4 regions of the Priestia sp. YIM B13551 genome follow, and region 1 is predicted to be linked to each of the others. Evidence: riboswitches for the same ligand, from Rfam matches in the RefSeq annotation. Region 1 holds a riboswitch; each other region holds the start of a gene.
What was found. A riboswitch is a leader RNA that binds a small molecule or an ion and turns the genes downstream of it on or off. The one in region 1 is predicted to bind S-adenosylmethionine.
Positions count from the first base shown of each region.

Region 2: linked by a shared signal. The riboswitch ahead of ACFX4N_RS21675 (phosphoadenylyl-sulfate reductase) and the one ahead of ACFX4N_RS13530 (BMP family lipoprotein) in region 1 are both predicted to bind S-adenosylmethionine.
Region 3: linked by a shared signal. The riboswitch ahead of ACFX4N_RS07680 (trans-sulfuration enzyme family protein) and the one ahead of ACFX4N_RS13530 (BMP family lipoprotein) in region 1 are both predicted to bind S-adenosylmethionine.
Region 4: linked by a shared signal. The riboswitch ahead of metK (methionine adenosyltransferase) and the one ahead of ACFX4N_RS13530 (BMP family lipoprotein) in region 1 are both predicted to bind S-adenosylmethionine.

Region 1 covers NZ_JBHZOX010000002.1:772,589-778,150, reverse strand. Annotated here, with positions in the region: gene ACFX4N_RS13555 (2-methylaconitate cis-trans isomerase PrpF family protein) at 1-627, shown strand, start outside; gene ACFX4N_RS13550 (cyclase family protein) at 722-1,387, shown strand; gene ACFX4N_RS13545 (GNAT family N-acetyltransferase) at 1,384-2,226, shown strand; gene ACFX4N_RS13540 (YjgB family protein) at 2,254-2,838, opposite strand; gene ACFX4N_RS13535 (hypothetical protein) at 3,184-3,342, opposite strand; SAM riboswitch class I at 3,675-3,781, shown strand; gene ACFX4N_RS13530 (BMP family lipoprotein) at 3,856-4,866, shown strand; gene ACFX4N_RS13525 (ABC transporter ATP-binding protein) at 4,948-5,562, shown strand, end outside.
Region 2 covers NZ_JBHZOX010000005.1:6,225-11,786, forward strand. Annotated here, with positions in the region: gene sat (sulfate adenylyltransferase) at 1-955, opposite strand, end outside; gene ACFX4N_RS21670 (sulfate permease) at 1,008-2,087, opposite strand; gene ACFX4N_RS21675 (phosphoadenylyl-sulfate reductase) at 2,107-2,820, opposite strand; SAM riboswitch class I at 3,075-3,177, opposite strand; gene cdaS (sporulation-specific diadenylate cyclase CdaS) at 3,491-4,117, shown strand; gene ACFX4N_RS21685 (VOC family protein) at 4,215-4,598, shown strand; gene ACFX4N_RS21690 (potassium channel family protein) at 4,666-5,454, shown strand; gene ACFX4N_RS21695 (YugN-like family protein) at 5,464-5,562, opposite strand, start outside.
Region 3 covers NZ_JBHZOX010000001.1:1,512,390-1,517,951, reverse strand. Annotated here, with positions in the region: gene ACFX4N_RS07695 (CotH kinase family protein) at 1-444, shown strand, start outside; gene ACFX4N_RS07690 (spore coat protein) at 576-1,709, shown strand; gene ACFX4N_RS07685 (hypothetical protein) at 1,779-2,441, shown strand; SAM riboswitch class I at 2,608-2,725, shown strand; gene ACFX4N_RS07680 (trans-sulfuration enzyme family protein) at 2,797-3,942, shown strand; gene ACFX4N_RS07675 (trans-sulfuration enzyme family protein) at 3,926-5,107, shown strand; gene ACFX4N_RS07670 (hypothetical protein) at 5,144-5,410, opposite strand; gene ACFX4N_RS07665 (SIMPL domain-containing protein) at 5,476-5,562, opposite strand, start outside.
Region 4 covers NZ_JBHZOX010000004.1:37,603-43,164, forward strand. Annotated here, with positions in the region: gene pckA (phosphoenolpyruvate carboxykinase (ATP)) at 1-655, opposite strand, end outside; SAM riboswitch class I at 1,030-1,147, shown strand; gene metK (methionine adenosyltransferase) at 1,280-2,482, shown strand; gene ACFX4N_RS19925 (glycosyltransferase family 4 protein) at 2,514-3,659, opposite strand; gene ACFX4N_RS19930 (phosphatase PAP2 family protein) at 3,678-4,202, opposite strand; gene ACFX4N_RS19935 (gamma carbonic anhydrase) at 4,394-4,921, opposite strand; gene ACFX4N_RS19940 (alpha/beta fold hydrolase) at 5,029-5,562, shown strand, end outside.

The sequences.
Region 1 (5,562 bases):
GGAGCCGTTACTGGAAAACTGCTTCCGACCGGGAACGCTATTGATCTTCTGCAAACATCCATCGGGACAATAAAAGCATCAATTGTTGATGTAGGAAATCCGCTTGTATTTGTTAAAGCAGCGGATATTGGCCTAAAGGGAACAGAACTTCCGCATGAATACACGGACAAACAGCTGAAGCTATTTGAAGAAATTCGTTCCATTGCAGCGGAAAAAGCGGGGCTTGCACCTCAAAACAAAGCAACTAAACTATCACCAGCGGTTCCAAAAATGACGATTATTGCTCCTCCTATGGACCATCGCGACGGGACGGGCAGAGAAAAAGCTGCTTCTCAAATGGACGTATTAATTCGCATGATGTCGATGCAAAAACCGCATCAAACGCTTGCGATTACAGGAGCAATTTGTACAACGGCGGCTATTTATACAAAAGGCACGCTTCTGTCAGAAATGGTTCAACTAAAAGGCGATACCGTTCGGCTTGCTCATCCAATGGGAATTATGGAAACCAGTGTGGATCTAAAAGATGGACAGGTTAACGGAATCAAAGTAGTGCGTACAGCCCGTCTTATTTTTGAAGGATTTGTTTATACAAAGCACACGTACGATGTATGTTTATCAAGTTAATAATGTTCTCTAAAAAAAGCTCTTTCTAGGAAACTAGGAAGAGCTTTTTTATGTTAGAATATTTTTACTGAATATTGAAAAAGTGGGTGGGAGTATGAAAAAAAGAACGTATATTGATCTAAGCCACATCATTGAAGAAGGAGTTATCACACATAAAGGCTTGCCGGCACCAAACATTTGCGACTATTTAAGCCGAGAAGAGTCTAGAAAGCTTTATGAACCAGGGACTGAATTTCAAATCGGTAAAATTGAAATGGTCACGAATACCGGTACGTATATTGACGTGCCGTTTCACAGATATAAAGACGGAGCGGATTTGGCTCAAACGGCTATTGATAAAACAGCCGGACTGGAAGGAATAGTCGTTTCGGTTGACCCGACTTTAACGGCTATTGATGAATCTCATTTTCAACATATAGACGTAAAAGGCAAAGCGGTATTAATTCATACGGGATGGGATCGCTACTGGAATACAGACGATTATTTAGAAAACCATCCATACTTAACGGAAAGCGCGGCAGCTTATTTAGTGTCTCAACAGCCCGCTCTTGTCGGAATTGATTCGATGAATATTGACGACACAAAAGGAAAAGCAAGACCAGCTCATACGCTGCTGTTAGGGGCGGATATTGTGATTGCTGAACACTTATGTCACTTAGATCAACTAACCGAGTCCTTTTTATTTTACGCTGTGCCTCCTAAAATAAAAGGAGCCGGAACGTTTCCGATAAGAGCATTTGCGGAGGTAGAAAGAAAATGATCCAGTTACATAGATATAGAGAAGTGCAGGAATTTAAAAACCAAGTAGAACCGCTTTTATCAAAGAATGAAGTTCTTCATAACTTAGCGCTTGGCATTTTACACGGCTTAAATGAAAGCAGCAAACCAAATTTTATGGGCGTTATTTTTAAAGATAGCCGTGTTGTGCTTGTGTTACTGCAAACGCATCCTAAGCAAATCATCCTGTCTCAAATACAGAAGCTAACGGAAGGTGAACTAAGCGAAGCGGCAGAGCTATTACAAGAAATCGACATACCGGGCTTAGTTGGAGAGAAACAAACGGTTTTATATCTTTCTCAAAAACTAGCAGATTTAAAAAATCAAGAAGCTTCTTTGAAAATGGATCAGCGCATTTACCGGTTAGACAAAGTGAAAAAAGCTGCGGACGCGGAAGGAGTGCTGGTAAAAGCAAGGTTGGAGCACCTTCCGCTCGTGACAGAATGGATTTGGGAGTTTATGGGCGTCATTGGAGAGCCTGTGTCAAAAGAACAAGCTGTCAAAACAGGCGAAGCTTTTATTAAAGCAGGAAGGTTATTTTTATGGGAAGTGAATGGCAAGTACGTATCCATGGCAAATGCCGCGCGTCCAACAGCTCATAACATTACGATTAACTTTGTGTACACGCCCCGAAAAGAACGTAAAAAAGGCTATGCCTCAAGCTGTGTGTCCGCGCTTTCTCAGCTTATGTTAGACAGCGGATTTCAAACAACAAGTCTATACACAGATATGGCAAACCCTACGTCTAATAAAATTTATATGGATATTGGCTATGAACACGTAGCTGATTCAGCATTAGTTTTATTTCATGAAAAAAAGTAGCAGGCTGTCTGCTACTTTTTCTATTACTTAAGGCTTTTCAACTAAGTTTACGTGATTTAACGTTTTGGTATCGTCAAAAATAAATTCAAGATCATAGGCGCCGGCATGATACGTGTACTTTGTTTGAGTCGTACCATCACCTTTTACTTTACTTGTAAAGTTCGGTTGACCTAATTCTTTCTTTAAGTTAACTTGCGTAATGGAACCTAAATTTGTTTGACGCTCTACATTTGTACCAAAATAGCGGATTTCGTTAACGACGTTATTTTGGTCATAGCCAAATGCATAACCAGGGTGACCCATTTCCGCATGATAGTAGTCAAAGTTGTTTGATGAACCTTCAGGCGGTGGGCCGAACTGATCACGAACGTCTTGACGCAGTGTTTTGCCAATTTTGAAGTCTGCCGTTAAGCGTGGCACTTCACCTTTTACTGCGGCGTTGTAAATTTCATTAATGTTTTTTACAGCTGTTTGACTTTGACTGCTTGTTTCTTGAGATGTAGCTGCGTGTGCTGGTGTATCAAGCTGAGCGACAGGGGCAAATCCAAACGCAGCAATTCCTGTAATCGTTGCAGCCGCCGCCGCTTTTGATAGTCGTTGTTTCATTTTCATGATTTTTTCCTCCTATATATAACGATTTAGCAACCTCAGTCTACCTAAAAGAACAGGTAGGCCAGAATAGTCAAGGAGTCTTAGTTGAGTTGGTAACTGATATATATAATTTAACACGTCTTTTAGAATGTAAACATCAAGTAAAGTGAAAAGCAAAAAACGATTCATTTATCATAGGTGAAAAGATTGGTTTCTATTCCTTTATTAGGTAAAAAACGTAGTATAGGGACAATCCTAATTCATTATAAAACATTAGATATTAACCGAGATTACTATATACTAAAGCAGCTAAAAGAAAACACCACTTTACTAATAAACTTTACTAATAAAAGATGGTGCTTTATCTTATCTTAATTTCGCTCTTGCTATACCTGTTACTACCATACTACTAATAAAAATAACTACGATTCCAATATTGGTCGGGGTATCAAAAAAGATTTTTGAAACCGCCAAAGCGATAATGAGTCCAATAGCTACTCCAGATAATTCTTTCATCAATTTCAACGTTAACACCTCTTGAAAAATATCGCTCAGGAAAAGTCTAACATTCTTGGTAAAGTGATTTCAATTGATAGTGGATTAACAAAAGACATGTAATAAAAGTGCTCTGATCCAAATGACTCTTCTAGAAGACTAGCAGACTTACCGTAAGCGCTTTGCTAGGAAGCATACGATAATTAATTTAGAAGAGGAATTGACCTGTATTTTAGTAGCCTAAAACCGTATAATCCTATCTGTTTTTAAAGTTTTTTTACATAGAAAAGAAAAATAATATTGACAATTGTTAAAAAACTATTAATATTGACTATATTACATAAAACAAATAGCTATTGTTTTCCTTATCAAGAGAGGTGGAGGGACTGGCCCTGTGAAACCCGGCAACCGCTGTCTATGACAGAATGGTGCCAAATCCTTAAGAACAGTATGTTCTTGAAGATGAGGAAGAGACGTTTGGTTAACGAGCTCTTCCTTTATATAAAGGAAGAGCTTTTTTATATTATGGGGGGAGTAAGTCAAATGAAGAGATTTCTTGTTTTAGCAGTTGCGCTTGTACTACTCGTAACTGGCTGTCAGTCAAAAAGCACAAAAAGCAGTGGAAGCGAAGAGAAAGGAAAGAAGCGAATAGCTCTTGTTTTACCTGAAAAGATTGGAGTTAACCCGTTTTTTCAACAAATGGATGATGGAGCAAAACGCGCTGGGAAGAAGTATAACATTGATGTAAAAACAATTGAGTCTACGGATCAAGCAGCCATTGAAAGTAACTTGCGTGCTGCCGTAGCAGAAAACTATGACTTGATTATTACATCTTCTTTTGAATCCGAAGATGCGTTGAAAAAAGTAGCTCAAGAAAACCCGCAGCGTCAATTTGCGATTATTGATACAGTGGTCGATTTACCAAATGTAAGAAGCGTTGTATTCCGTGAACAAGAAGCTTCATATTTATTAGGAGCAGCGGCAGGATTGGTTACAAAAACGAATAAAGTAGGAATGGTTGCAGCTGATGATATTCCATTATTAAAAAAATGGACCGTAAGTTTTAAAGAAGGATTACAATCAACAAATCCAAAAGCAGAATTTCTAGTAAACTATGTTGGAAGCTTCTCCGATCCAGCTAAAGCAAAAGAACTTGCTATTTTACAGGCTTCAAAAGGAGCTGACTTTATCGCCGGAGCTTCAGCGGTAGGCGACTTGGGTGTATTTGAAGCAGCAAAAGAAAAGGGTTTTTATACGGCAGGCCAAGATATTGACCGTACGGAAGTAGATCCTGAGCATATCGTTTTATCGCAGTTGAAAGGATCTGATGCGGCTGCTTATGAAACGGTAGAAGCACTCGCAAATGACAAATTTAAATCCGGTGTAGTGACATACGGCTTAAAAGAAAAAGGTGTTGGGTTAACGTATGTGACTCAAGACAGCAAGACGCCTCTTAATGACTTTGTAGGGCAAGATGTAATTGATCAATTAAAAGAAATTAAAGATTCGATTATTGATGGAAAAACAGTGGTGAAAGATCCGTTAGCAAAGTGAGTTGAGAAGAGAAGTCGAGTAAGGCTGGCTTCTCTTTCTTATTTTTGAAAAAAAACTAAAGGAAAAGGAGCAACGAATAAAATGAGTGAGCTGCTGCAGTTAACGAATTTGACGAAGAAATACGGTTCATTTTTAGCAAATAATAACGTGTCCTTTAAACTGAAAAAAGGCGAGGTCCACGCGCTGGTTGGAGAAAATGGCGCTGGAAAAACAACGTTGATGAGGATGCTTTACGGAATGGAAAAGCCGAGTTCAGGAAATATTCAGCTACATGGGAAAACCGTCTCGTTTTCATCTCCTGCAGATGCGATTAAAAATGGAATAGGCATGGTGCATCAGCATTTTATGGTTTTTCCTCATTTTACAGTGGCTGAAAACATTGTCTTGGGGCATGAGCCAAAGAAGGGCCTCTTTTTTAATAGAAGGCAGGCGAAAGCAGATGTACAGCAATTAACCCAAACCTATCAAATTTCAGTAGATGTTCATAAGAAAGTAAAACATTGCTCAATTGGAGAACAGCAAAAAATTGAAATTTTAAAAGTGCTGTATCAAGGAGCAGAAATTATTATTTTAGACGAGCCTACCGCCGTTCTTACTCCTCATGAAGTGAAGGAACTATTAAAAACAATCCGTTTTTTAGCTTCTCAAGGTAAAAGTATCATTATTATTACACATAAGCTGCAAGAAGTGATGGAA
Region 2 (5,562 bases), on a different contig from region 1:
AGCTGTGTTCAAAGAATAAAGGTGTAATTCCTAATTCATCTGCTGTAAAGTTACTGAAGATTTTTTGTGCGTCATATGTTCCATAGTAGTCACCAACACCAGCGTGGTCACGGCCTACAATGAAATGTGTGCATCCAAAGTTTTTTCGAACCATTGCATGGAAAATAGCTTCTCTAGGTCCAGCATAGCGCATCGCAGCAGGGAAAACTGCTAAAGCTACACGATCGCTAGGATAATAGTTCTCTAAAAGTACTTCATAACTTTCCATACGGATATCTGCTGGGATATCATCTGACTTTGTTTCTCCTACAAGTGGATTTAAAAACAGGCCGTCTACAATTTCTAATGCCGTTTTTTGAATATATTCGTGCGCACGGTGAACAGGGTTACGAGTTTGGAATCCAACAACTGTTTTCCAACCGCGTTCTTCAAATGCTGCTCTTGTTTCAGTAGGATCTAGGTAATACTTTTCAAAACGCGTTTTAGATGTACGTTCTACAAGTACGATTGGACCTGCTACATATACATTTGGGCGCTCCATCATTTTTTTCACGCCAGGATGAGCAAGTTCTGCCGTGCGGTACACGTTCTCCGCTTCTTTTTCTTTATTTGGCGTATATACTTCAGAAACTTCTAAAACACCATACGTTACGCCGTTTTGAACAAGTTTTACTTTGTCGCCAATGTTTAATTCTTTAGCTTGCTCTTCTGTTACAGGAAGAGTGATAGGAATACTCCATACTGTTCCATCTGCTAAACGCATATTTTCAACAACTGATTGATAATCTTTTTCTCCTAAAAATCCTGTAATTGGGCTGTAAGCACCAATTCCAATTAGTTCTAAATCACTTAGGGCCATGTTATCTACTTCGATTTCTTTTGTTAGTGACGTGTAGTCATATGTTGGTTGATATAAATTAATTAATTCTCCACCGTGTGCTTGAATTGTTGTCATTTTGTAAAATCCTCCTTAAATAATTAACACAATATAATAAAAAGCACTTGAATCACGCAGTCATTTTTTCTTTTTCCGACTGCAAGCTTGCTCTTTTTCTTCTAGTCGCTCTAGCTAAGCTTAGAACACCTGCTGTGGCAATACATCCGCTAGCTAGCACCACAAATGAATATAAGTCGCTTTCAAGTACTAATTTCACAAGAACATATGAGATTACGAGTGAAAATACAGGGGATACCACCCAAACCTTTAACATTTGAATGACCACTTCGCGCTGTTCTTTCGTGAATCCCGTTTTCGCTGCTCCTATTCCAATAATAGAAGACGTAGTGACCTGTGTAAGCGGTACTGGCAAACCAAACAGTGAAGCGACTGTGACAAGAGAAGCACCAGTACCCGAGATAATGCACCCTTCTCCTACAGAATAGCGAGTAATTTTTTTCCCGTTTGTTTCAATAACTCGGCCTCCTAGTAAAAGAGCCCCGAGCGCCACTGCCAATCCTCCTGCTATGACACCCGTTGTGGCATCCATTAATCCAGCTCCTACTAGAGGACCGACAGCATTTGCCACGTTATTCATTCCAGCTGAGAAGGCTTCAAAGAATCCCGTCGCTATAACTAAAATCGTTAAAACTCTTTTCCACTTTCCCTCTGCTTCTTTTTTATGCGCTCTGCGTTTTATCACTTTTCCAATCAAAAAAGCAATGACAAATGAAACTAGCGGAACAATAATCCAAAAAGACATGACAACTAAAAGTTTTTCCACATACAGAGATTGATAAGCTACGCCTACTCCAACAACTGAACCAACCGTTACTTCACTTGTTGATAGAGGAATACCAATTAAATTCGCGAAAAAGAGTGACAGCGTTGCAGCAGCCAGAATGATAATAACTAATTCTACTGACAGCAATTTTTCAGGTATGATACCTGAACTGATGGTTTTTACCACCTCGCCGCCTCCGATAATGGCTCCGAGCACAATACCTGCAGCACAGATGAACAGGGCTACTCTTCGCTTTTTAATCGCACCGGAGCCGTATGAAACGCCCATAGCTGCTGCTGCACCGCTTGCCCCAATATTCATTGCAAAAAAAAGCGCAATGATAAAGGCAACATATAAAAGCATCATTTATTCAGCTCTTTCGTATTTAAGATTCGTGTAATCCGCATTCAACTTTTTGTGTACCTGCCCATCTTCCTGAACGTAAATCGTCTACATTGTAGGCAGGTGCGGTACAGGGTTCACAGCCGATACTTGGGTAGCCTTGATCATGAAGTTTGTTATATGGCAAATCATGCTTATACACATAGCGCCAAATTTCCTTCCAAGACCAATGAATTAACGGACAAACTTTCACCTTCTTGAATTTCTCATCCTTATTAAAGTAATTCGTGCTGGCACGAGACTCAGACTGCTCGCGTCTCAAACCAGAAATCCACGCATCATAAGGAGCAAGAGATTCTCTTAATGGAATGATTTTTCGAATTTGACAGCATAAGTTAGGCTGACTCTTCCAAAGCTCATCTCCATGTTTTTCAGCTTGTTCTGCAAGAGTTAAATCCGGTTTTTTCATATGAATACGTAAATCAGGGAAGCGTTCTTTAATTGCATCAATCACTTCATATGTTTCTTTAAAATGAACGCCTGTATCTAAAAAGACAATTTCAGCATCTTTTTTCACTTTTGAAATTAAATCAATTAACACGATCCCTTCGATCCCAAAGCTTGATGCATAGATAATTGAATCTCCGTAGGTATCATACGCCCACTGCAATGCTGAAAGGGCTCCTTTTGTTTCATCTTCACTGTCGAACTCTGGAAACGTATCACTCCAGTTTTCGTACGTATATAAGTCTGCCATTTTCTTCACTCCAATTCTTAGTTATCCGCGTTATCCAATAAAAAAAGACGGTTTTACCCACTAGAATTGGATAAAACCGCCTCTAGTGTGTCTAGTCAGCGAAACTATTTAATTCTTACTTTGCTTCGACATGCCCAAAGATTTGTTTTAAGTCGGGGGTTACAGTCATTGGTGTCCCTCCTCAAATTATCGCTTGCGCTATATCAAAATAAAAAGTCTTCCATATTGAAAGACTGGGTAGGCAATAAATTTTCACCTTATCTTTCAAAATGATACACACTTTGCTGGAATTAGCACCTTGCTAAGCAGGTTGCCGGGGTTCAGCGGGCCAGATCCCTCCACCACTCTTGATAAGCATTTTTTAAAAATTTTAGCATATTTAGAATATTTGTCAACATTAAAAATCATATATCCGATAAGAAAACTATACTTTAAATTCACAGAAATATCTATACTTTTATTTAAAACAACATATGTAAATTTAAACCAAATGTGAACATATCAGTTTATAAAACGCTTTCTTTTTTCTCCAACTTTTTATATTCTCTTGCTAAATAAAACACAAAACCTCTCTATAAAATTAATAAGGGATTTATAAGCTTTACGGATAATTCACCCACATTAGCACACATTACAGATAACACTGACTGACAGATAGGAGCTATATAAGATGGAGAGACAACCTTTTCAATTAGACGATACAATTAAAAATAATGTGCGAACATATTTACAGCAGATTTCAACTGAAGCCTCTAATTTAATTAAACATTTAGACACGAGTGATCATTGTATACTATGTGATTTTGAGGAGATGCGAAAGTTATTTCAAGATGTTCAAGCTACGGCTGCCTCTTATTACTTGCGTCATTACTTATCGCCTTATACATTTGAATATGCTGCTCTGTCCTTAGCTATTCATAACCTTTCTGAGAAACGTCACGGCGCTTTAATTGTCATTGAACGGGAACAAAATGTAGACCCTCTTATTCAAAAAGGAATGCCTATTCAAGCTCCTGTCAGCGCTACGCTAGTTGAGACGCTGTTCTATCCAGGGACACCCTTACATGACGGAGCCGTCCTAATTAGAAATAATCAGCTTATCTCAGCTGCTAATGTTTTACCTCTCTCGTCTATTATTTCAACGACCAAAAAATTGGGAACACGTCACCGTGCTGCCATTGGAATGTCGGAAAAATCGGATGCATTAATTTTAGTTGTCTCTGAAGAAACAGGCAAAATTTCGTTTGCACTTGATGGAAGCCTCTACCCTATTCACTCCAGCAAAAATATGATTTAAGAGCCCTTTCCTGATAAGCAGCCCTATGTTGACTTCTATATCCTTTCTCTTTAATATATTTCATAGTTTTTACATACTATAGATACGGGTGATGCATATGACAATTTTAAAATTTGAACATGTAGGCGTTCAAGTAAAGGATATAGAAGAATCTATTGAGTTCTATACGCAAAAAGTGGGATTAGAGCTCATCGAAAAACTACCACATACCGATCCGTCTTTGAAGCTAGCTTTTCTAGGTTTAGAAGGCAATGTAATTGTAGAGTTAATTCAAGGGTATAACTCAAGCTTACCTAACGAAGGTAAAGTTCATCATTTTGCGCTGGCAGTAGACGGAATTGAAGAGGAGTTTGAGCGTTTAAAATCAGCAGGCGTTTCATTTGTGGAAGAAAACATTGTAACTTTGCCAAATGGAGCAAGATACTTATTTTTCTACGGTCCAGACAAAGAATGGATTGAATATTACGAAGTAAAAAGATAAAGATATCTTATACCTTCAGTGAAAAATGGTCATACTGTGGCTATGACTAATCACTGGAGGTTTTTTTATGATGGAATGGCTATTATTTCGACTTTTTCGTCGTTCTATTTTAGTGCGGCTTCTTTTTATTATCGGCTGCCTTGTTCTGCTTTTCGGCATGCTTATACATTTCCTAGAGCCGCAAACGTTTGGGAATGTGTTTGAAGGAATTTGGTGGGTTATTATTACAATCTCTACTATAGGGTACGGTGATTTTGCTCCGACCACTACGATTGGAAGGTTAGCTGCAATTATTTTAGTCCTGATCGGAACGGGATTTATTACCACTTATTTTGTTACGCTTTCTAAAATTGCTGTTTCCGCTGAGAGCGCTTATTTGGAAGGAAATTTAAAATTTTATGGAAAAGATCACTTCATCGTTGTTGGGTGGAATGAGCGCGCCAAACTCGTGTTAGAGTCTTATCGCGACGCATTTCATAAAGAAGACATTGTTCTTATCGACGACTCTCTGACTAAAAATCCCATGATTTGTGATCGCGTTCATTTTATTAAAGGAAGTCCCTCTCATTATGAAGTATTAGAACTTGCCAACGCTCGGTACGCAAAAAAAGTGCTGATTACTGCCGATCAGCATAAGACAGAAGAATATGCAGACATGAATACTATTGTTACGTTAGTCGCTCTGCAAGGATTGAACCCTTCTATTTACAGCATCGTTGAACTGTTAACAAAAAAGCATATTCAAAATGCACAAAATTTGGGGGTGAATGAAATGATTAAAACAAACGAGTTGATTAGTCAAGTCATGTACGAACATATTTTTGTGAAAAAATTAGAGAGTTTAAAAAAAGAATAGTTCCTTCAATTACTGAAGCAGCGCATCTTCTGCCTCTCTAATTAGCTCTTCTCCTAAGCTGATATACTTTTCTGGAAATGAAGCGTCTGCGTCTTGGGGTTCTGCAAA
Region 3 (5,562 bases), on a different contig from region 1:
TCTTGGTTAGTTGGTATTATTTGTATGCAGAATTACGACGGTTTTGTCCATAACTACGCTCTCTATCTAAATCATGAAAGCGGGCGCTTTGAACTGATTCCGTGGGATTATGATGCAACTTGGGGAAGAGATGTAAATGGAAAAGTAATGGAAGGAGACTACGTCCGTGCACAGGGGTTTAACACGCTTACAGCACGATTATTGGCGGTAGACAGCATTAAAAAACGATATATTAAAAAAATGAACAATGTTCTAAATAATCAATTCACAATAGAATATACGAAACCAATCATTTATCAACTGCATGAATATATCGCTCCTTATGTATTAAAAGATCCTTACGTAAAAGATAACATGGAGCAATTTTATAAAGAACCCGACTTGATGGTGTCTTTCATAAAAGAACGAACAGCGTATATTAAAAATAACCTTTTGACTCTTTAAATATGGATAGATTTATAGGCAACAGTGGATTTTGTTAATAATAGGCAAATGCAGGAAATCAATAGCTGTACATGATACGTATATATACAGTATGAATGACCAATAAGGATAATTAATAAGGAGGAAAAACAATGAGTAACTATTACTATGGCCAAGAACAAGGGCAAAATCAAAATCCACGCCAAAAATCAAGCCAAAAACGCAGCCAAAATGTACAAATGCCTGATAAAGGCTATTCTTCTCACTTCAAACCCCTAACAGGAAGAGTGGTGACCGTTTATCGTGGAGGACCTGAATCTAAAACAGGTTATTTGGTTGATGTGCAATCAGATTATTTAATTTTAGCGGTAGAAAGCAATAATAACAATAATGGTGAAAATAACAACCAAAACAACCAAAAAAACCAAAACAATCAAAACAATCAAAACAATCAACAAGAATATACCCTTGTATATTATAACTTAGCGCATGTAAAGAGTATTACTGAAGATACTATGTCAAATTCAGCGCAAACCTTTACAGGGTTTAACGAAGAACTAGAATTATACCGAGGAAAAACTTTTGCTGGAACTTTATCATTAATGAAAACTAAATATGTGCAGGTTAACCAAGGAGGACCTGAGAAAAAAGCGGGTCAGCTTCTCGATGTCTTAGGGTCATTTGAATCTGCTTATATAGTATTACTCACAGAGGACGATGGTATCATCTATATTAACACTGACCACGTTAAGAGTGTGAGTGAATATCAAAATAACAATGGAAATCAAACTAATCAATCTGCAAATGAACTCTTCGTGAGCCAAGAACCAGAATATATGAAATCCAAAAGTTTTAACGATCTGTTTGCACACCTTTCTCATAAATGGGTATCTATCAACAATGGAGGACCTGAAGCGGTAGAGGGCGTGTTAGTACAAAGTCTAAACGGCACATTTACACTTGTTCAGAATAATCAAGTATTACGCTTACAGCCAAGACACGTTAAAACCATTTGTGTAGGAGCAAAAGGAGCTTTTAAGCAAAACGACAACAATCAAAATAACGAGCAAACAGAAGAAAATGGAGAGACTGCAGCTGCAAAGTCTACAGAAGAACGTACAGGAAGCCGTACGGGAGGACGCACAGGAAGCCGCACGGGAGGCCGTACAGGACGTCGCACAGGAGGACGTACAGACGATCGCTCTCGAGGACGCCGTACGGGTTCACGCTCTTCAGCACCAAGCGAGAAAGTTATTAAAACGAAAAATTATCGTTGGAAAGCATGATGAAATGGAACATAAAAGGTGCTTATAAAGCACCTTTTCTATCATATAGGGAAAAGGAGGAAAATGAGAATGAGTATGAATCATTATATCAATAAAATTGTGGAATTAGATATTTCAGGTAAAACGACATTTGTTGGCAGACTTATTGATCTTGGATTAGATATTATGGTTTTGTATAATGGACATGATTATTTGTATATTCCTCTTTTACACATGCATTGTTTGCGGGAAGTATCGGAAGAAGACTATACGGTTTTACGTGAAATAGAAGAGAACTTAATAGAAGAAAGTCAGCGGATTTCTTATCGTAATATTTTACAGCAGGCAAAAGGGAAATTTATTGAAATTTATGTAACGGGAGGGAAATCATTGCATGGTTATATCACAAGCGTGCTGAATGATTATCTTGTGTTTTATTCTCCAGTGTATAAAAATGTCTTTGTTTCTCTGCATCATTTGAAATGGCTTACTCCTTACAGTAATGAGTTAACCCCTTATTCTTTAAGTGACAAAGAGCTTCCAGTAAGGCCTGCCTCTGCACCTTTTGTCAGAAACTTTGAAGAGCAGCTTAAAAAATATGAAAATCAACTGGTCGTATTAGATTTAGGGGATCAATCAGAAAAAATTGGCGTACTTAAAGAAGTTTCTAATAATATTGTTGAACTAATTACGGCAAATGGAGAAAGTATGTATTGGAAGTTAGCTCACGTAAAATCTGTGCACTTGCCTTAGAAAAAGAGACCTCGCTGTCGTCTCTTTTTTAATGTGCTTATCAGGACAAGTATATTGAATAAACAAATGAGATGATTTAAATTTTTTAGAAAATTATGTTGACAATAAAGAAAATCTTTATTAAAGTTATTAACAACAAACGTTAACCACCAACAATTATATAGAACTCTTATCAAGAGTGGCGGAGGGACTGGCCCTACGATGCCCGGCAACCATCAAATGAAACATTCATTTGAACGGTGCTAATTCCTGTGGAACATCAGTATTGTTCTAACAGATGAGAGAAATCGTGTATAAACGAACACTCTTCCATCTGTGAAGAGTGTTTTTTATTTTGAGTTAAGGAGAGAAATAGATGAAAATTGAAACTTTATTAGTTCGTTCAGGAGTAGGTCGTGACCCTTCAACAGGTTCTATTACAACACCCATTTATCAAGCATCAACATTTGCTCATCCTGCTTTAGGGCAAAGTACAGGATTTGACTATGCACGTACGGCAAATCCTACTCGTACAGCATTGGAAGAAGCAATTGCTGCTTTAGAAAAAGGAGAAGTAGGAGTAGCATTCGCTTCAGGAATGGCGGGTGTAATGGCAGTTTTAGCACTATTTAAAAACGGAGATCATTTAATTGTATCAGAGGATTTATACGGAGGAACGTACCGAGTACTAAATGAAATCTTTTCAGAGCAAGGAATTACTGTTTCGTACGTCAACACAGCCCATCTCGAGCAAGTAAAAGATGCGCTTCGTCCCAACACGAAAGCTTTATTTATTGAAACACCTACAAATCCAATGATGCACGTGACTGATTTGCCCGAAGCAATTGCGTTAGCTAAACAGCATGATTTGCTTACTATCGTTGACAATACATTCATGTCCCCTTACTATCAGCGTCCTTTAGAGCTTGGAGCAGATATTGTGATACATAGTGCGAGCAAATACATTGGGGGTCATAATGATGTAGTTGCTGGTCTTGTAGTCGCTCGATGTAGTAGCTTAGGAGAGAAAATTCGTTTTTATCAAAATGCAGCTGGGGCAGTCTTAGGTCCACAAGATAGCTGGTTGTTGTTGCGCGGTGTTAAGACGCTAGCGCTTCGTATGGAAAAGCATAACGAAAACGCACTGAAAATTGCAAATTGGCTTACTGCTCATGATCTCGTAGAAAAAGTGTATTACCCTGGTCTTGAAACACATCCAGGCTATGAAATCATGAAGAAACAAGCGACTGGATTTGGAGGCATGATTTCTTTTGCTGTCTCACACCCTGACATCGTGTCCACGCTTTTGGAAAATGTTAAAGTTATTACATTTGCAGAAAGCTTAGGAGGCGTGGAAAGTTTAATGACATTCCCAGCTCGTCAAACACACGCTGATATTCCCGAGGAAATTCGAAATCGTGTCGGAGTAACAAACTGTTTACTGCGATTATCAGTTGGAATTGAGCACGCAGATGATTTAATTAAAGATTTGAAGGAGGCATTTGATGCATACCAACAATAATAAACATAGATTCGGTACGAACTTAATTCATGCAAATACAGGAATTGACGGTCATTTTGGAGCGGTTAACGTACCTATTTATCAGGTATCTACATTTAACCAAGAAGATGAGACGAACAACGGCCGCTATGACTATTCTCGTTCAGGAAATCCAACTCGTGAGGCTTTAGAAAACACCATTGCTCATCTAGAAAATGGATACGCTGGTTTTGCTTTTTCATCAGGTATGGCTGCTATCTCATCGGTGTTATCTATTTTTGAATCAGGGGATGAAATTTTAGTTTCACACGATACGTACGGCGGGACATATCGTGTATTAACACGGTTATTTTCAAAGTTTGGTATCAAAACAACTTTTGTTGATACAACGAAGGTTGAGAAAGTAGAAGAAGCTATCACAAAAGATACGAGAGCTATTTATATCGAAAGCCCTTCAAATCCATTTTTACAGGTAACGGATATTAAAGCAGTAGCAAGTTTGGCGAAGGAGCGCAATCTCCTTACAATTGTGGATAACACGTTTTTAACACCTTATCTACAGCAGCCGATTGACCTTGGTGTAAATATTGTGATTCATAGTGCTACAAAATATATCAGCGGTCACAGTGACGTCATTGGCGGTCTAGTTGTGGTAAGCGATGAAAAGCTAGCAGAAGAAGTAAAGTTTGTACAAAATGCTTTTGGTGCTATCTTAGGACCACAGGATTGTTTTTTACTGCTTCGAGGAATTAAGACATTAAAAGTTCGTTTAGATCAGCAGTTAAAAACAGCGCTGCAGTTTGCAAAGTGGCTTGAAGAACAATCTCTAGTAAGCTGTGTATACTATCCAGGCTTAGAAAGTCATCCAGACCACAAGCTGATTTCAGAACAAGCAAATGGATACGGAGCTATGATTTCTTTCCAAGTACAGGATGAAAAAGTAGCACGACATATTTTACAAGGAGTGAAATTGGCTTCAATTGGCGTTAGTCTAGGTGCAGTTGAGTCCATTCTAACGCATCCTGCAACGATGTCTCATGCAAGTATCCCAAAAGAAGTACGTGAGGAAAAAGGAATTACTGATTCACTTCTTCGTCTTTCAGTAGGATTAGAGGAGTTTGAGGATTTAAAGCAAGACTTTAACGCTGTTTTTCAAAGCTTAGAAGAAAAAGCACTAATCAAATAAAGAAAAGGACTTCCATCAAGGAAGTCCTTTTTATCGTTATATACAGCTATCTAAAAGGTTTGTGTATAGGGACGTAAGCGCAACTTTTTCATCAGAGGAGAGACTGCTGTTTAGAATTCTTTTTATGCCAAGATGATATTTTACATGCGGTGTTTGTCGGACGCGTGGATGAGTCATTTCATCCTTTAAATCTTTTAGAATGGCTTCATGAAGCTGATCTTTACTTGTCATGGATTGTTTAGAAGCGAACGAACGGTTCAACCATAGGGTTTGATAAGCTGCTAGTAAATGTTCAGAAGTCATTGTGCAAAGAGCTCCTTTAGATTAGTTTCTTCATTATAATAATAATCTATAGTTTACCACAAGTATTAATACGTGTACGTAACTTTTACAGAAGCAGATACAGTCAAGGACTGAGCTTGAATAGGGGGAGAGGCCGCTAATAACTTAGGCGA
Region 4 (5,562 bases), on a different contig from region 1:
AGTGCATGGATAGAATATTGTTTTGAGGAAGCAAGAAGTTCATGACTGAGAAAATAGATTTTTTCATTTCACCAGCGTATTCAGTTCCTCCAATTAGCACGATGCGTCGCTCTAACGAAAGAATAATGAAGGTTTCAGAATTCGTCCCGTCTGTTTCAGGATCAGCTTTGAACGTTGGAGCTGCTACAATTGTAAACGGCTTCACATCATCATTTGTTTTTTGTTCGGCTGAAGGGCGAATGAATAACTGCTGAGCGAATAGGTTATGCCATGCAAATTCATTAACTACTTGAATTGGTAACTGATACTTTTTATCAGCTCCAGCATATCCATTAAAAACAAAAAGTTCATCCTGCTTCTTTAAGTGGGTTAAGACTTTTTTGTATAGCGCATCGAATCGCTGAGCAGAAATTGGCTGATTGACAGGTCCCCATTCAACCGTTTTTGAAGACACAGCATCGCTTACAATAAATTTATCTAAAGGAGAGCGACCTGTATATTTTCCGGTTTCGACTGACACAGCACCTGTAGAAGTCAGCGTTCCTTCGCGTCGAGCTAGAATTTTTTCAACAAGTTGTGGAACAGATAATTGGTGTTTTGTTGTTTTTAATTGAAGCAAACCATTTAATTCGATAGACATATCAACAGTACTCATGTGCACTACCTTCCTTTTTTAGCTATTATTTATTCATTAATGTTTGAAATTTATAATTAGTATAACACATTTATTTAATTATTCTATACTATTTAACTAAAAATGTTTGTGTATTATAAAAAAATGTACGTTATACCTATTTTAGACACATGTATATGTGATAGGAGCGAAAAAAGTGAAGCTGTTTTAAGTGAAAGCCTCATTTTGATCTGTCTTATTAACTAAACTTAGTGATGATTCTTAATAAGATGTACTATTTCGGAATTTGAGTATGTTACATTAAAACAGATTCAAACATAAAGAGATGATTTCCATTTGAATGTTGTTGACAGTGAAGCGCTTTTTCATGTATTATATGTCCTTGAACGGATACTCTCTTATCCCGAGCTGGTGGAGGGACAGGCCCTATGAAACCCAGCAACCATCGTCATTTTTTTGTGTAGACGATAAGGTGCTAACCTGATGCAAGGGCACAACCTTGATCGATAAGAGTGAAAGGCTTATGTAGAATTTGATACCTTTCCTCGATACAAGGAAAGGTTTTTTTATATTTTTTAACGTGTAGTGAAAATAAGGGAATGAGTACCGTATCACAATGTATCGTATTTATAAGGAGGAAAACTGATGTCAACACAACGTCGTCTGTTCACGTCAGAATCTGTTACAGAGGGACATCCCGATAAAATTTGTGACCAAATTTCTGACTCAATTCTTGATGCTATCCTAGCAAAGGATCCAAATGCTCGTGTTGCTTGTGAAACAAGCGTAACAACTGGTTTAGTTTTAGTAAGTGGTGAAATTACAACTTCTACTTACGTGGATATTCCTAAAACAGTTCGTGAAACAATTAAAGGAATTGGCTATACTCGTGCAAAATACGGATTTGATGCTGAAACTTGTGCAGTATTAACATCTATCGACGAGCAGTCAGCTGATATCGCTGCTGGTGTAGACCAAGCGTTAGAAGCACGTGAAGGTCAAATGTCAGATGAAGAAATCGAAGCAATCGGAGCTGGAGACCAAGGGTTAATGTTTGGTTATGCATGTAACGAAACAAAAGAATTAATGCCTCTTCCAATTTCATTAGCTCATAAACTTGCTCGCCGTCTAACAGAAGTACGTAAAGAAGAAATTCTTCCTTACCTTCGCCCGGATGGTAAAACACAAGTAACAGTTGAATATGATGAAAACAACAAACCTGTTCGCATCGATACAATTGTTATTTCAACCCAGCATCACCCAGAAGTAACGTTAGAGCAAATTCAACGTAACTTAAAAGAATATGTTATTAATCCAGTTGTTCCAAACGAGTTAATTGATGAAAATACAAAGTATTTCATTAACCCAACAGGACGTTTCGTAATCGGCGGTCCTCAAGGAGATGCTGGTTTAACTGGTCGTAAAATTATCGTTGATACTTACGGCGGATATGCTCGTCACGGCGGCGGTGCATTCTCTGGTAAGGACGCAACAAAAGTAGACCGTTCAGCAGCTTATGCAGCTCGTTATGTTGCGAAAAACATTGTAGCAGCTGATCTTGCTGATAAATGTGAAGTACAACTAGCATATGCAATTGGTGTTGCACAACCAGTATCTATTTCAATTGATACATTCGGTACAGGAAAAGTTTCTGAAGAAGTACTAGTAGACGTAGTACGCAAAAACTTTGACCTACGTCCAGCAGGCATCATTAAAATGCTTGATTTACGTCGCCCAATTTATAAGCAAACAGCAGCTTACGGCCACTTTGGTCGTACGGATGTGGAGCTTCCTTGGGAGTTCACAGACAAAGCGGAAGCATTAAAAACTCAAGCTTTAGCTAAATAATAAAAAAATCTCCGTGAAAACGGAGATTTTTTTATGCCCATTGAATACCTGCAGCAGATTTTTCTACGACACTTTCATATTCTGAAAGCAAATGCTGAAAAATGGCGTCCCATGATTGAGTAAGAGCGTATTGTCTCGCTGCATGGCCAAAGTGAAGACGCTGATGCAAATCATCGAGTAAATCTGTAATAGCCGAACTGAATTCTTCTAAGGAGTGAGGTTTGCAAAGGTAGCCGTTTCGCCCGTGCTGAACCATCTGTTTAACTCCTCCTGCATTTGCTGCCACTACAGGAGTTCCAGAAGCAAGAGATTCCAGTACAACATTTCCGAAGGTTTCTGTTTCTGAAGGAAAAACAAACAAATCAGATGATGAATAGATATGAGCAAGTTGCTTACCTTCAAGGAAGCCTGTAAATGTCATATGCTCAGATGCTTGCTGCTGCATTTGTTCTTTTAAAGGGCCGTCGCCCACAATAACCCAGTGAATTTGATGGCGGATATGATCAGGTAGAGATCGTGCGATTTTTATTAAAAAATCAGCGTTCTTTTCTTTAGCTAATCTTCCTACATACGTTAAGATGTAGGGTTTTTTTATATTATATTTAATACGAATATCAAAGCGGTCATAGTGGGGATGAAATAATTTATGATTTACTCCTCGCGACCAAATATCTACGTTGTGAAACCCTTGTTCTTCTAGCTGCTGTTTGGTCACTTCAGAGGGAGCGAATATTTTTTGTACAGGTTTATAAAACCATTTCATATATTTTTGCAGTGGTACACGCATTTTTTCAAGTTCATAGTGAGATAAATAATCATCAAAATTGGTATGATAAGAGCCGACAAGAGGAACACCTAATCTTTTCCCGTAGTAGGAGCCGCAAAGCCCCATTGTAAAAGGAGTGGCCAAATGAATAATAGAAGGATTGAATGCCTGCAGCTGCTTTTTAATTTTTAGAACGTTTGGCAATGAAAAGCGGCTGTTTGGATAAAGGAAAAACGGCATGCTGGGCGAACGGTGAACATACGTTGAAAATGACTGATCATGAGCAAATTCAGGAGCAAATACCTGGATGGGAATTTGCTTTGATTTGACGTACTGAGTAAATTGATAAAGTGTTTTAGCAGCTCCGTTAACTTCTGGAGCAAATGTATCCGTAAATAAAGCAATTCTCATTAGTACTCCTCCTATCAATTAAGTTAAAAATATGTTTAGTGAAACAGCACCCGAAAAGATGCCCAGTATCAGACCTACCATGACATCCGTCGGATAGTGCAGGCCAAGATAAATTCTTGAAATTCCTACCATTACTGCAAGAGGCAAAAGAACAGCAGCGAAGGCTGGATAAACAATCATAAGAGGGGTAACCAACGAAAAAATAGCTGTTGTATGCCCAGATGGAAATGAATGATCTTTTAATGGATTTTCTAACACTTTTGTATGTTTTAATTGAATATAAGGTCGTTTTCTCGGATATAGTTTTTTAGCAATGGCGACTGGAATATGACTAACGGCTAGAGAAAACGCACAAGCGTAAGCGACGGATGAAGGATGCAGAAATAGCAGCAAGCACGCTATCACAATGGTAAAAGTGGCTCCTCCGGCGTGAGTTAGTAAACGTAAAAATCTATTTAAGTGCTTTCGATCAAAATGTTGGTTTACGCTTTTGAATAATCGGCATTCGGCATCGTATACATACTGAATTAACTTGGCTTTCATAGAGTCGCTCCCTTTTCAATAAATGCGTCTTTATTATTCAGTTTAATCTTTAATTGTGGAGGCAGTACTAAAACGATGTAAATTAATATGGAAATTTCTTTACAATTGTGGAGAGAATAGAACATGATTGGAGAGTTTGTGGAGATACTAAAAAAATTCCCTCAGTGTGACTTTCTGAGGGAACGTTTCCTTTATAATGAAGAATCAGATTTCTTAATAGACTTATAATACTGCCCTTTTTCTACATATTCTGTACGAATGCGCTGCATATCTTTTAAATCCTCTTCTGTCAGAGTGCGGATCACTTTAGCAGGTCGGCCGAGTGCGAGAGTATTAGGTGGTATTTTTTTACCGGGAGGCACTAAGCTTCCAGCACCGACAAAAGCACCTTCACCAATTTCCGCACCGTCTAAAATAATAGAACCCATGCCAATGAGCGCGCGTTTGCGGATGATGGAGCTATGTAAAATAACTTGATGTCCTACTGTCACATCATCCTCAATAAGCAATGGAGCATTTGGGCTTTGATGGAGTGTTGATTGATCTTGTATATTTACTCGTTTACCAATAATCGTAGGTGAAACATCTCCTCTAATAACAGTGTTAAACCAAATGCTGCTTTCTTCACCAATGGTGACATCCCCAGTAATCGTGACATAGTCTGCGATGAAGCAGCTGGGTGCAATGGTAGGCATTTTTTCTTTATACGGATAAATCATCAAATCATCTCCCTTTATTAGTTGAAAAAAAGTAGTAAATCTTCTAATGTAAGTGTACAAAGGTTTTTTAAGCAGGTAAACAAAAAAAGGAAGAAGGAGTAACTCAAATGCATAAATGGGAAGCAGTAAATCCAAAAGGCGTTATTGTCATGGTCCATGGAGCAGCGGAGCATCACGGACGCTATCGCTGGCTGATTGAGATGTGGCGTTCGGTTGGAATGCACGTAATTATGGGAGACCTTCCTGGCCAAGGCTTAACAACAAGAAGAAGAGGACATATCCTATCCTTTGATGAATATGTGTATGAAGTGGAAGAATGGGTACGTGAAGCGCAAAAATATGATTTGCCTATTTTCCTGTTAGGTCACAGTATGGGAGGACTGGCGGTTATTCGTACGCTCCAGACAAAAAACCTCCCTATATGGGGTGCGATTCTTTCCTCTCCTTGTCTAGGATTAAAAGAGCAAGTACCGGCTTATTTAGATATGCTATCTAAAGGGTTAAATAAAGTGATGCCGAACAAACTTTTCGATTTAGGTCTCACTGTTGAAAAAGCAACAAGAAACCAAGAAGTTCGAGATGAAGATGAAAATGACTCACTGTATGTTACAAAAGTTTCTGTAAGATGGTACCGGGAATTG